Regions from separate parts of the Gluconobacter sp. genome, predicted to be linked through region 2. Evidence: predicted binding sites of a transcription regulator. Region 2 holds the regulator's gene; the other holds the start of a gene.
What was found. Region 2 encodes LexA, which represses DNA repair genes until DNA is damaged. Its sites were predicted from a motif close to TGTTCTANNTANGTTC; they were not measured.
Positions count from the first base shown of each region.

Region 1: ABF979_RS07000 (putative DNA modification/repair radical SAM protein) is a predicted target of LexA. The motif match lies at 4,220-4,235, and genes of this name have one in related genera.

Region 1 is NZ_JBDOBO010000012.1:35,863-42,703, forward strand. It holds gene ABF979_RS06985 (M1 family metallopeptidase) at 15-1,979, shown strand; gene ABF979_RS06990 (flagellar biosynthesis regulator FlaF) at 2,063-2,479, opposite strand; gene ABF979_RS06995 (flagellin) at 2,584-4,056, opposite strand; gene ABF979_RS07000 (putative DNA modification/repair radical SAM protein) at 4,240-5,472, shown strand; gene ABF979_RS07005 (UdgX family uracil-DNA binding protein) at 5,473-6,841, shown strand, end outside.
Region 2 is NZ_JBDOBO010000014.1:42,765-49,605, reverse strand. It holds gene uvrC (excinuclease ABC subunit UvrC) at 1-1,176, shown strand, start outside; gene pgsA (CDP-diacylglycerol--glycerol-3-phosphate 3-phosphatidyltransferase) at 1,286-1,888, shown strand; gene ABF979_RS07620 (hypothetical protein) at 1,990-2,595, shown strand; gene lexA (transcriptional repressor LexA) at 2,650-3,375, opposite strand; gene rpmG (50S ribosomal protein L33) at 3,683-3,850, shown strand; gene ABF979_RS07605 (FtsB family cell division protein) at 3,966-4,295, opposite strand; gene eno (phosphopyruvate hydratase) at 4,443-5,723, opposite strand; gene ABF979_RS07595 (DUF3429 domain-containing protein) at 5,825-6,310, shown strand; gene kdsA (3-deoxy-8-phosphooctulonate synthase) at 6,298-6,841, opposite strand, start outside.

The DNA.
Region 1 (6,841 bases), on a different contig from region 2:
AGATCATAGCCCGGATGCGCGTACGCCTTTTTCTCTTACCCCTTCTGGGAGGCGCGCTGGTTCCGGCCGCTCTTTCGGCCAAAACCCTCTCTGACCCGGCTCCGGTTTTTGCTCCGCTGACACTGCCTGATGCCCCGAACGTTTATCGTTCGGGCTCTGGTCTGCCCGGACCACAATACTGGCAGAACCGAACGGATTACGTCATTCGATCCCGCATCGACACGCAGGCGCATGTCCTGCATGGGGCCGAAACCGTCACATACAGCAACAACAGCCCGGAAACGCTAGACGTTCTGTGGGTTCAGCTTGAGCAGAACCTCTATCGCCCAGACTCACGGGCCTCGTTCTGGGGTAAATTCCCATCGGGTGGTCATCATACTTCCGGCATGGAAATCGAGCGTGTTTCCATTGTGCAGGGCGGCCATGAAGTCGATGTCACGCCGCTGATTACCGACACTCGGATGCAGCTTCGACTGCCCCGAGCCCTTGATGCTCATGGCGTCGCAGTCATTAAAATCGAGTGGCACTATACAGTCCCGGGAGAGTGGGGAGGTCGCACGGCTGTCACCCCATCTCGCGAGGGTGAAATTTACGAGATTGCTCAGTGGTACCCGCGTTTGAGCGTGTATGATGATCGCGCGGGATGGAACACTCTGCCCTATCTTGGGCAGGAGTTTTATCTGGAATATGGTAGCTTCGATTACACCGTCACTGTTCCGTGGAACTTCACGGTCGTCGGGTCCGGGGCACTCCTGAATCGGGAGCAGACCCTGACGACAACCGAACGCGCGCGACTGGCTCAGGCAGCGCAGAGCGACAATCGCGTCATGATCCGGACCATTGATGACGTGACAGACCCCAAAAGCCATCTCAGGCAGTCTGGGGAAGTGTCCTGGCATTACGTTATGCGCAATAGCCGCGACGTGGCCTTTACGGCATCGCCAGCTTTTCTGTGGGATGCTGCTCGTATCAACCTGCCGCCTGTTGCGCCTTGGGCCAATTATCGTCCGGTTCCGCGGTTGGCGATGTCCGTCTATCCCCGCGAAGGCATTGGCCCGCATGGATGGGACCGATCAACGGAATACGTCAAACACGCCATCGAGTATTTTTCGTCTCAGTGGTACGAATATCCATGGCCAAATGCCGTCAATCTGGGCGGGCACGGAGCCGGAATGGAATATCCGGGTATCGTGTTTGACGGCATGAGTGACCGGGACCCGGAGCTCTTCTGGATTACGACGCATGAGTTGGGCCATGACTGGTTCCCGATGATTGTGGGCTCTGATGAGCGGCGTAATCCGTTCATGGATGAAGGGTTCAACACCTTTATCGATGCGTATGCGTCAGATCATTTCCACAACGGGGAATTCGCGCCAAAGCGCGACCCGGAATTTGCTCCGAAAACGGGCAATCCTGCGCAGGATATCGTTCCTGTCCTGACGGATTCAAAAGCACCAAACCTGATGGCCGGGGCAGACGAGGTCTCCGAAACTTACCGCCATAGCGTTGTCTATTTCAAAGGAGCTTATGGGCTGAAGCTTCTGCGAGAGCAGATTCTCGGACCTGTGCGTTTTGACGCTGCCTTCCGTCGCTACATTGCCGTTTGGGCTTTTCATCACCCATCGCCATCGGATTTCTTTCGCTTGATGAGCAGCGAAGCCGGTGAGGATCTCTCATGGTTCTGGCGCGGATGGTATTTCTCTAACGCCGCGCCTGATTACGCTGTTGGAACTGTGGAGCAGAAAGGAACGGACCCTGTGTCTGTGCAGGTTCTGAACTACGGCACCCTGCCTCTTCCTGTTGTTCTACGCGTCGAATATCAGGACGGAACAACGCTGGACCGCCGTATCCCGACGGAAGCCTGGCGGCAGACCAGCGATTTGAAGGTCACGTTTGAAGCCCATGGTCCGGTGAAGGCCGTAACGCTTGATCCGGACCATGTCATTCCGGACGTTGACCGCAGCGATAACCGTAAATGATGCTCTGTCATTCCTGACAGGCAATGTATGTCAGGAATGAAAAAATCTCCCATGTCCTGCCAAAGGCATGGGAGGAGTAGTTTTCACCCGACCATTTGAATAGCTGCGCGAGTTTCGTTTGATGCCGCGGGTCCCGCATATGGGGAAGGGGCAGCAGAAGCTGATAGACCTTCAATCATGTCCATATTGATATCAATGAGAGCCTGAAGGGATGTATCCGAGTTCAGTGCAACATTGGCGTATCGCATAGACCAGGTTCCAACGGTCGTCAGGTCTTTGCGCAGAATTGCATCCAAAGGGCAGTCCGTCCGCTGGACCCCTTGCATCAGAATGCCCCAGAGTTTGAGATTGGCAGACAATGCGGCCTGCCGATCTGAGCGTGTTTTTGCCGCCGAAAGCAGCCCATTAACGTGTCTGAACGCCATGGCTTCCACTTCCCGTGGCGGAAGATAAGTGCCGGACTGGTTCTGGTATTGTGACATGCCATAGGTCACGGACATGATGCTCCTTTACAAAAGGACTGTTTCAAAAGTCTCCCGGGAAACGGGAAACTTTTGGAACAGTCCAGAAAGGGGCGCTGGCTTTCACCAGCGCCCCACTATCATCAGCCGCGGAAGAGCGACATGATGTTGGAAGACTGCGAATTCGCAATCGAGAGGGACTGGATGGCCAATTGCTGCTTCGTCTGCAGGGACGTAAGCTTGGCACTTTCCGCTGCAAGATCAGCATCCGTCAGGGCGCCCACGCCCGTCGTCAGGGCATCAGACAGCGTGCTGTTGGACGTCTGAAGCTGTGTAACGGTATTGGAAGCCACACCGATGCTGGAAGAAATGCGGCTCATCTTGTTGATGGCGCCAGAAACAGCAAGTTGGACAACGTCCGTGCCGGAAGTGGTCGCTACTGTGGCAGCGCCTGTCGTCCCTGTGAGGCTGACCGACGCGCCTGTCGTGGCTGTTGCGTCGGCTGCGTCGAGATTGCCGCCGGCAATCGTCAGCTTGCCGTCGTTTGCCATCTGGGCGCCGAAACCGGCGTTTCCCAGGGCCGTCACCAGCGTTGAAAGCTGGTCACTTGTGGTCTTGGTTGTGGAGGCGTTCGAGACGTTGACGTCCACAACCTGCGTCAGAACTTTCGCATTGCCGTTGGTATCCAGATCACCAACCTTGGCAGCGCTATAGGTCATGTTGCCACTGGCATCAGCCTTGGCAGTGATGGTGTCGCCATTGGTCAGGGAGTACGTCGTCGTACCATCAGATGCCTTCTTGGATGTGGCATCGGCGATTGTCAGCGTGCCATCCTTGTTGACTGCCACGGAGGTGGCAGTGTCTGTCAGGCCAGAAGCAATGGCTGTTCCGACAGATGTTGCAGCACCGTCAGTGGTATCACCCGGCTTTGAGTCCAGAACGAAGGACGTGGTGATGGCTGGGTTTGATGCTGTCGCATTGCTGCTGTCAGCAGAAGATAGGTTCTTCAGGGTCAGTGTCGTGGCGGTCGCGCCAGAACCTGCGAGAGCCGTGACTGCGCTCGTGTCGATCGTGACACCCTTCATATCCGTGCTCAGCCCTTGCAGGCCCAGACCGGTCGAGGTGGCGTCGGCACCATTCAGTGTGAACAGGTTGCCATTGATGTCCTGAGCAGCAGAAATCTGCGTGTATTTCACGCTGCTGCTCGTAGAGCCGGACAGCAGGTTTACCCCTTGGAAGGTCGAGTTCGACGTGGCCACGTCGATCTGAGACAGGTAGCTGCTCAGCTGGGTGTTCAGGGTGTCCTGATCTTCACCGTTATTGGCAGCATTTGTGACCGTCTCGGACATGCTGCTCAGAACGCTTGAAATGGACCCAGCCTGAGAAGAGGCTGTGCTGAGAACCTGTCCCGCAAACTGAAGACCGGTTGAGACGCCGGACAGGGCCGAAATCTGGGAATTCATTGTCTGGGAAATGGCGTAAATGGCCGGGCTGTCAGAGGCGGAGCTGACACTCTTGCCTGTGGACACGGCGTTCTGCGTCTTGCTCAGCTGGTCCGTCGTCTGGTTCAGAACCTGGAGAGCCGACATGGCGGCTGTATTTGTATTGATTGACATGGACATCGAGACATTCTCCGTCGGTGCAGTTTTGCTCCTTCACGATAGGCCTTGAATGGTTAAGGGAACCTGAATCTTCGTCTTTAAAAAACGGTGACAGGGTTTGACAGGAAAGAGGCAAACAACCGGTAAATTTTAAGCAGTTCTTGCATTTTATAGATAGGAACGAAATAAGAACAATGCATGAAGAAATCTCTGTCTGAACGTCTTGCGATTCTGTCCGATGCGGCAAAGTACGATGCGTCCTGCGCATCCAGTGGATCGACGCGGCGGGACTCTGCCAAAACGGGCGGTCTGGGTTCCACGACCGGGAATGGGATCTGCCATGCTTACACGCCGGATGGGCGTTGCATCTCGCTGCTCAAGATCCTGCTGACCAATTTCTGCGTTTACGACTGCGCCTATTGCATCAACCGCTCGTCCTCAAATGTTGAGCGGGCGAAGTTCACGCCTGATGAAGTGATCTGGCTGACGCTGGAGTTCTACCGTCGGAACTGCATTGAGGGGCTTTTCCTGTCGTCGGGGATTATCCGGTCGTCCGATCATACGATGGAGCAGCTTGTGCAGGTCGCGCGGGACCTGCGGCTCAAGCATGGTTTTCGCGGATATATCCATCTCAAGACGATCCCGGATGCGTCTCCCAAATTGCTGGAGGAAGCAGGCCTGTATGCGGATCGCTTATCGATCAACGTCGAGATGCCGACAGAAACGGGCCTGAAGGATTACGCGCCGGAGAAGGATGCCGGAAATATCCGCCGCGCGATGGGGGACATGCGTCTCAAGATTGATGCGGCCAAAGAGAAGACACATACGGGTAGACGGGCAGGGCGCTTTTCACCGGGCGGCCAGAGTACACAGATGATCATCGGGGCAGATGCCGCGACGGATCAGGATGTTCTGGCCAGTAGCTCGGGTCTCTATGGGTCTTACGGCCTGCGCCGCGTTTACTATTCAGCCTTCAGCCCCATTCCAGATGCTTCAGCGATCCTGCCTGTGCGTAGCCCACCGTTACAGCGGGAGCACCGGCTGTATCAGGCGGACTGGCTCTTCCGGTTCTATGGCTTTGATTTTGGCGAACTGACAGCATCACGGCCCAATGGAATGCTGGATCTGGAGATTGATCCCAAGCTGGCCTGGGCTCTGGATAACCGCGCGCAATTTCCAGTGGACCTGAATCTTGCCTCCAAAGAAATGCTGCTGCGGGTCCCTGGGCTTGGGGTTCGGACCGTTGCCGCGCTGCTGTCTGCGCGAAAGCACACGACAATCCGTCTGGAAGATCTGGCGCGGCTGAACGTCTCCATTAAAAAGGTGCGTCCGTTCGTCAAGGCATCCGGATGGAGCCCCGCGCGTCTGACGGATCGTCAGGATTTGCGGACTCTTTTTCTGCCGGCTCCACAGCAGATGCGGCTTCTGTAAATGCCGGTTACCGTCAGGCTCGCGGATACCAGCGCGTTTGAAGGCTGGCGCGAAAAGGCCAGAATGGCGCTTCAGCGTGACATTCCTCCGGACCAGATCCTCTGGCGCTATCCTGAGGCCGATCTGGATCTGTTTCACGCGGCTGAAAATCAGACGTTTGAAGGCGAAGTCGTGCGGGATGTTCGCCTCAAAGCATCGAGCCTGCCCCTTTTGAAAGATGTTCTCTGCCACTCCAGTGCTGAGCGGTTCGCATTAGCTTACCGGCTGCTCTGGCGTCTTCAGAGTGATCCGAACCTGTTGTCGGTGGTGACAGATCAGGATGTGGCGCAGGCGCGTCGCATGGTGCATCAGGTTCGCCGGGCGGCCCATAAAATGACGGCTTTCGTGCGCTTCCGGGAGCAGGGAACGTCGGAGACGGGTCGGCGGCGTTTTCTTTCCTGGTTTGAGCCGGACCATCATGTGCTGGAAAAAGTCTCTTCTTTTTTCGCGGGCCGTTTCGCAGATATGGACTGGATGATCCTGACGCCGCGCGGCTCTTTGCGATGGGATGGCGAGACGGTACATTGCTCTTTCGAGCCCTGTGAAAAGCAGGTGCTTGATGATGACGTGGATCAGCTCTGGCAGACCTATTACGCCTCGACTTTCAATCCTGCCCGTGTCCGGACGAAAGCGATGCGCAATGAAATGCCGCGGCGTTACTGGCATAACCTGCCAGAGGCTAACCTGATTCCCCATCTGGTGGCGCAGGCGGAAAAACGCGTGGCCGAAATGGCGGCACAGGAGGCTCTTCCTGCGCCCAAATTCCATCAGGCTCTCCAGAATCGCCAGAAAACCGTTCTGGCTGACGTGCCCTCAGTAGGTGGTCTGGAAGAACTGACGCAGCAAATTCGGGCCTGTCAGGCTTGCTCTCTTCACTGTCATGCTACGCAGGCCGTCGTCGGGGAAGGGCCTGAGGCGGCAAAAGTCATGATTGTCGGAGAGCAGCCGGGCGATCAGGAAGATCTGGCCGGGCGTCCTTTTGTTGGTCCTGCGGGCTCCCTTTTAAGGGAGTGTATGGCGGAAGCAGGCGTTGAACCCCACTCCCTCTATATGACGAATGCAGTAAAGCATTTCCGTTTCAGTACTCATGGCAGGCGGCGCATTCATCAAACACCTGGGGCGGAGCATATTCAGGCGTGTCAGCCCTGGCTACGGCAGGAAATAGACCTGATCCGGCCACAGCTTGTCGTGACGCTTGGGGCAACAGCTTTGCGCGCCATGGAGGGGCCTTCCGCCCAACTGAAAGATTTCCGTGGGATCATGCGTGAGGATGCACAGACGGGACGGCACCGTCTGAGTCTGGCTCATCCATCATGGATTCTGCGTCTTG
Region 2 (6,841 bases):
CGGGCTGCTGCCATTCGGGATCGTATCCGCGGATTTTCCAGCATCCAGAACTCAGGGACCATCAATCCGACGTCGATTCAGGATGCAGACATCGTAGCAATCTGGCAGGACGCGGGGCAGACCTGCATTCAGGTCTTTTTCATTCGCGGCAGCCGTAATAACGGAAACCGGGCCTTCTATCCTGTTCACGCAGAAGAAGAGACCCCGGCTGACGTGCTGTCTGCCTTCCTCCTTCAGTTTTACGACAACAAGCCTCCACCACCAGTGATTCTGGTGAATCAGGAAATTTCGGAACAGAAGCTCGTCGAGGAAGCTCTCAGCATCAAGAGAGAGCAGAAGGTGGAAATAGCCTGCCCTCAACGCGGTGAGAAGAAGAGCGTCGTCGACCATGCCGCCCTGAACGCACGGGAAGCTCTGGAGCGAAAACTTGCGGAGAATACGGGTCAGCGCAAACTTCTGGAAGGCGTGGCAAAGGTTTTCAATCTGCCTGAAACGCCTCAGCGGATCGAAACATACGATAACTCACACATCATGGGTCAGGCGCCTTATGGCGTCATGGTCGTGGGTGGCCCAGAAGGCTTCGAAAAACGCTCTTATCGGAAATATGCCATTAAAGGCCCAGTTACTCCAGGCGATGATTTCGGAATGATGCGGGAGGTCATGGAGCGCCGGTTTGGGAAAAACAGAGAGGACGGGGACAGGCCTGAGGACTGGCCCGATCTGCTGCTGATCGATGGTGGACTGGGCCAGTTCAACGCTGTTCGCAATGTCTTGGCAGACCTTGGGGTTACGGGAATTCCCATTGTGGCGATTGCCAAAGGCCCGGATCGTGATGCTGGCCGCGAATGGTTTTTCACTGAAACACAGTCACCGTTCCAACTCCCACCGAGAGATCCGGTTCTCTACTATCTTCAACGCCTGAGAGATGAAGCCCATCGTTTTGCCATTACGACACACAGGGCAGGGCGCTCCAAAGGGCTTCGGAAATCCGAACTGGATGATGTTCCGGGAATCGGAGGTGCCCGAAAGAAGGCACTTCTGAATCACTTCGGGTCAGCCAAGACCGTAAGACAGGCCAGTCTCGAAGAGCTTGAAACTGCACCGGGAATCAGTTCGGGAACGGCCAGAGCCATCTACGGGCACTTCCATCCAGAATGGCTACGGACACAGAGCTAACAATTCCGTGAGGTCTCCCTTTGAACACCGGCTTGGCATAAAAAATACACACATTCAGAGCGGATTGGCGCATACCGGAGACGGATAAACTGTTCTAGACTGCTTTGTGATGCTGACTGATCTGCCAAACGTCCTGACTCTGCTCCGTATTGCGGCCATTCCTGTTCTGGTTGCTTTGCTGGCGCTGCATTCCGCACTCGGTAACGTTGCGGCCTGCGTTGTGTATACGGCTGCCTGCATTACGGATTATCTGGATGGTGCCCTGGCACGTCGGTGGCAGATGCTCTCCGAGTTGGGGCGGATGATGGACCCGATTGCTGACAAGCTCCTTGTTGGCGCACTTCTGCTCGCACTGGCAGGCCTGACAGTACTCCCAGTATATTCCCTCTACGCGGCCATCATCATTATGCTGCGCGAAATTCTTGTTAGTGGCCTACGTGAATACATGGCCTCCCAGCGCGCAACACTTCCATCCACTCGGCTCGCGAAATGGAAGACCGGCATTCAGATGGTCGCGATCGGTTTTCTGATCGGGGGAGACAAAGCTGCAGTCACACTGCATATCTCATTCCTGCCCGCCACACTGACCGGTGGTATTCTGCTCTGGATTTCAGTTATCCCAACAGTTCTGAGCGGGTGGGGTTATCTCACTGCCGGGCTCACCCGAATGATGGCTTCTCAGCCGCGCAAGTCTTCAAAGATCGTCTCCTGATCTGGACTAGCCGTGATTATTATTGCAGTTATCGGCTCGTCATCTGGCGCTTTTAATTTATGACAGCTAGAGTTCAGGGATCGACCTTATGGGAGTACACAATGCGTAAGGCCGCTCTACTGGCATTACCTCTGGCCCTGAGCGGCTGTGCGGGCATGGGTAAGTTTTTCAATGACACCGCGCTGTGGTCGGGAAGTAACCCTAATGCTCCCCATGGCGATAGTGAGAACCTTCGCAGAGCACGCGGTGAATTCGTAGCGGCTGCACCAATCCTGCCAGAAGGTGGGAATATTTGGCCTGGCTCACCTCAGCCTCTGCCAACCCTTAAAGACGTGGTAAACCCTGACAGCGTATTTAATAAGGCTCTCGGCGATCCAGCCACGTATTTTGGTGGCGCCACACTCGACAAGAATTTCATGGGCGGCATCGCCGGTGCCGGTGCTCTTGGCGTATCTGGGCCGCAGATGAAGTCAGGCGATACCATGTCCGTCGGTGAGAAGATCGACGCAATGCGGGGCGTTTCGGAAGATCGCAGTCACTTTATTCCTACGCTTCCGACGAGCGTTCCGGATAATGCTGGTCGCTTCCTGAACAAAAACCCCGACAAAACAATCATCATCCCGAATGGGGACGGAACGAGCACTCTGATCGCTCCTGACGGTAAAGTCCGCGTCGTGCGCGGCGTACCGTCAGTTCCTAATAAATAGTACTTTGGAATTATCTGCCTTGCCGAAACTTTAATCCGGCAAGGCAGTGTTTTCCTAGTACTGCCTGAACAGTGCGACCAAACGCCCCTGTATGCGCACACGCGCAGCAGGCAGAATGCGTGTCTCGTATTCCCGATTAGCTGCTTCCAGCGCAATCGTAGAGCCACGACGACGCAGTTTCTTGAGCGTCACTTCCTGATCATCAATCAGCGCAACAACGATCTGACCATTATCCGCCACTTCGCCGCGACGGATGATGGCAACATCACCGTCCAAAATGCCAGCTTCAATCATGGAATCACCCGCGACTGTGAGAGCATAATGCTCTCCAGTGCCGAGCAGGGACGATGGCACCTGAATCTGTGCGCTATCATCCTGCAAGGCCTCAATAGGGAGGCCGGCAGCAATGCGTCCATAAAGTGGAAGCTGAACGCTTGTGTTTTCAACGGGAGAGCGAGGCGCCTCGGAAAATGTCCCGGGAAGATCCTGACGACCACCCTCAACAACTGTTGGAACGAAAGGCGCCGGATTAGCTACGGCATCCACAGCAGGGGCCTCAAGCCCCATATGCGGCAAACGCAGAACTTCAAGTGCTCTTGCGCGATGGTGATGCCGTCGCAGAAAGCCACGCTCTTCAAGGGCGGAGATGAGGCGATGAATTCCTGACTTGGAACGAAGTTCGAGGGCGTCCTTCATTTCATCAAAGGAAGGGGAATAGCCCGTCCGCCGAAGATGTTCGTCAATGTATAGCAAAAGCTGGTGCTGCTTACGCGTCAGCATACAGGCGCTCCCATGCGCCTCGGTGGAGGCAAAATCTGAAGATTGAGACACTGCATAAACTTATGCGACGCTCTTTTGTTCCTTATAGGTTCCCGTTCGTCCACCTGCAAGAACATCTACCAGGCATCAACAAAGCTTTTATCTGGCTAAAAACCTTGGTTTTTGCGGAAAAATGCACCTTATCCTTGGATTTTCTTCAGAAAGCCTTGACCTAGGACATACAAATCAGCATGTTGCGCCGAACTAGATCAACCTGCTGCTTTGGCACTTGCGAGCGGCATCAGGACGGCGCAAGCCCGAGGGTATCATGGGAAAAAGCAACGTTATTCAGATCCGTCTCGTCTCGTCGGCTGACACCGGCTACTTCTACGTCACGAAGAAGAACGCACGTTCTGCTACGGGCAAGATGGAAGTCCGTAAGTATGACCCGGTTGCCCGCAAGCACGTGACCTTCCGCGAAGCCAAGATCAAGTAAGATCTCGCGGATCATACGACTTTAAAAAAGGCGGCCTTCGGGTCGCCTTTTTTATTGGCTCAGTTTCTGGCAAACAAAACTTCACCAAACATAAAAAAAGAGCCTGAAGCGGCTCTTAGAAAAGTTTATCGTGTGGTCCGTAGGGGATAACAATATCGCCGTTCCGCGTCAGATTAAGCATGGCACGTGAACGCTCGTCCAGAATGTCGGCATCAAGAGCCTTCTCTTTGAGCGCAAGCACGCGACGATGCCACACCGCCTGCTCATCTTTCGCATCCTGTTGCGCCTGGATGGCCTGCTGCTGAAGCACAAGCTGATCCTGGTAGGCACGGATACCATGAGCGCCGTGAAGCGCATTCCACCCGAAATATGCTGTCAGGGACAGAAAGAGCACAGGAGGAGCGACCGCACGGATGGCACGTTTGATAAGTCTGACGGGTCTCACGCGGGGTAACAGGCTCCCTTGGCTTGAAAACTTCCCAACAATCTAACTCAGAGAGAGGCTGCGAAACAATCACTGTTGTTCAAGACAGTAGATTATTTTAACGCGCATATAAAACCGGCCTCCTAAATGGAGGCCGGCGTTCGTTGATCAGGCGGACTTCAGAATGCTGCGACCCGCATAACGGGCTGCGCTTCCAAGCTGCTGCTCAATACGGATCAGTTGGTTGTACTTAGCCGTACGGTCAGAGCGGGAGAGGGAACCCGTCTTGATTTGACCACAGTTCGTAGCAACAGCAAGATCAGCAATGACGGCGTCTTCAGTCTCACCAGAACGATGGCTCATAACGCAGGTGTAGCCAGCCTTGTGGGCTGTCTCGACTGCTTCCAGCGTCTCCGTCAGTGTGCCGATCTGATTGACCTTCACGAGCAGGGAGTTCGCTGTCTTGGCCTTGATGCCGCGACGAAGGCGCTCAGGATTGGTCACGAACAGATCATCACCAACGAGTTGGAGACGATCACCCAGGCGCGAGGTCAACTCAGCCCAGCCTTCCCAGTCGTCCTCAGCCAGACCATCTTCGATGGAGACAATCGGATACTTCTTGGCAAGATCTTCGAGGTAGGAGATCATGCCTGAAGAGTCGAACTCCTTGCCTTCACCCTTAAGATTGTAGCGGCCGTTGCTGTAGAACTCGGTCGCTGCACAATCGAGGGCGAAGGTCACGTCATCACCAGGGCGATACCCGGCAGCCTCAACGGACTTCGTAATGAAGCTCAGAGCTTCATCAGCAGACTTCAGACCCGGAGCAAACCCACCTTCGTCACCAACATTGGTGTTGTGACCAGCAGCGGACAGGCCCTTCTTGAGAGCTGCGAAGATTTCAGACCCCATGCGCACGGCATCAGCTAGCGTCGGCGCACCAACTGGCTGAATCATGAACTCCTGAATGTCGATCGGGTTATCCGCGTGTTCGCCACCATTCACGATGTTCATCATGGGAACCGGAAGCGTGTGCGCGAAAACGCCACCGACATAGCGATAGAGCGGCAGTTCCAGCTCTTCGGCCGTCGCTTTGGCCACCGCAAGGGAAACACCAAGGATGGCGTTTGCGCCAATGCGGGACTTGTTCGGCGTACCATCCAGTTCGATCATCGCGTTGTCGATGGCGATCTGGTCTTCAGACTCTGCACCCTGCAGCACTTCAAGGATTTCGTCTTCAACAAAACCACAGGCCTTCAGAACACCTTTGCCGTTGTAACGGGACTTGTCCCCGTCACGCAGCTCAACAGCTTCGTGGGCGCCAGTAGAAGCACCAGAGGGAACGGCGGCGCGACCGCGGGCACCAGACGACAGCTCAACCTCAACCTCAACGGTCGGGTTACCACGGCTGTCCAGGATCTCGCGGGCGGTGATATCAACAATGGCGCTCAATGGAAGCTCTCCTGGATATGCGTGAACCGGGGGTGGCTCATAACCGTTCGGAACGGATCACCGTTTCGTCTCAAAATCAGAACATAAGGTCAATCGACGACATGCGTCTTCCTTTCCTCGCCCTGATCCTCGGTTTGGCAGGACTTATACCTTTCCTGACCCTTGGTGGGTGGATTTTCCTCGCAGGACTTTTTTCTCCACTCCCGCATCTAACCGTTATTCTTCTGGCCTATGGGGCATGCATCCTGTCTTTTCTCGGCGCAGTCCACTGGGGCCTCGCCATGGAGCGGCCAGATATCATCACAGTTCAGGGAACGGCAGATCGTGACCGCCAGAGACTCCTCCTGGGTGTCTGCCCTGCGCTCTGGGCATGGCTTTCCCTCTGCGTCGGACTGCTTGGAGGACTGCGCGCCGGATACCTGCTTGAGGTTATCGGTTTTCTGACAACGTTTGCTGTAGAACGAATGGCCTGGAAGAATGGCGCGCTGCCACCGGGGTACATGCCCCTAAGAGGCGTTCTCACGGTGGGGGCTGTCATAAGTCTCCTCATGGCAGCCCTGGCACCGTTACAGAATTATACGCTGTAGGATTTGGCCAAAGCGTCAAACGCCTTAAGGCGGGTCAACAAGGCCCGCATTTCTGAAAGCGGCACCATTGTTGGACCGTCACTCGGAGCATGATCCGGGTCCTGGTGTGTCTCAATGAAAACTGCCGCAACACCGATAGACAAGGCAGCGCGGGCGAGGGGTTCAACAAACTCCCTCTGGCCGCCTGTGGAGGCCCCTAGGCCACCCGGTTGCTGCACAGAGTGAGTGGCATCGAAAACAACCGGATAGCCCGTCTGAGCCATAATTGGCAGGCCGCGCATATCACTGACGAGCGTGTTGTAACCAAAGCTCGTGCCACGATCACAGAGCATGATTCGCTCGTTACCGGTTAAAGCCAGCTTAGCCGCGACATTTGCCATATCCCAAGGCGCCAGAAACTGACCCTTCTTGACATTGATGGCACGACCCGTTTCACCGGCAGCAAGCAACAGGTCAGTTTGCCGACACAGGAAAGCAGGGATCTGAAGCACGTCCACCGCTTCCGCAGCGACAGCACATTGCTCGGCAGCG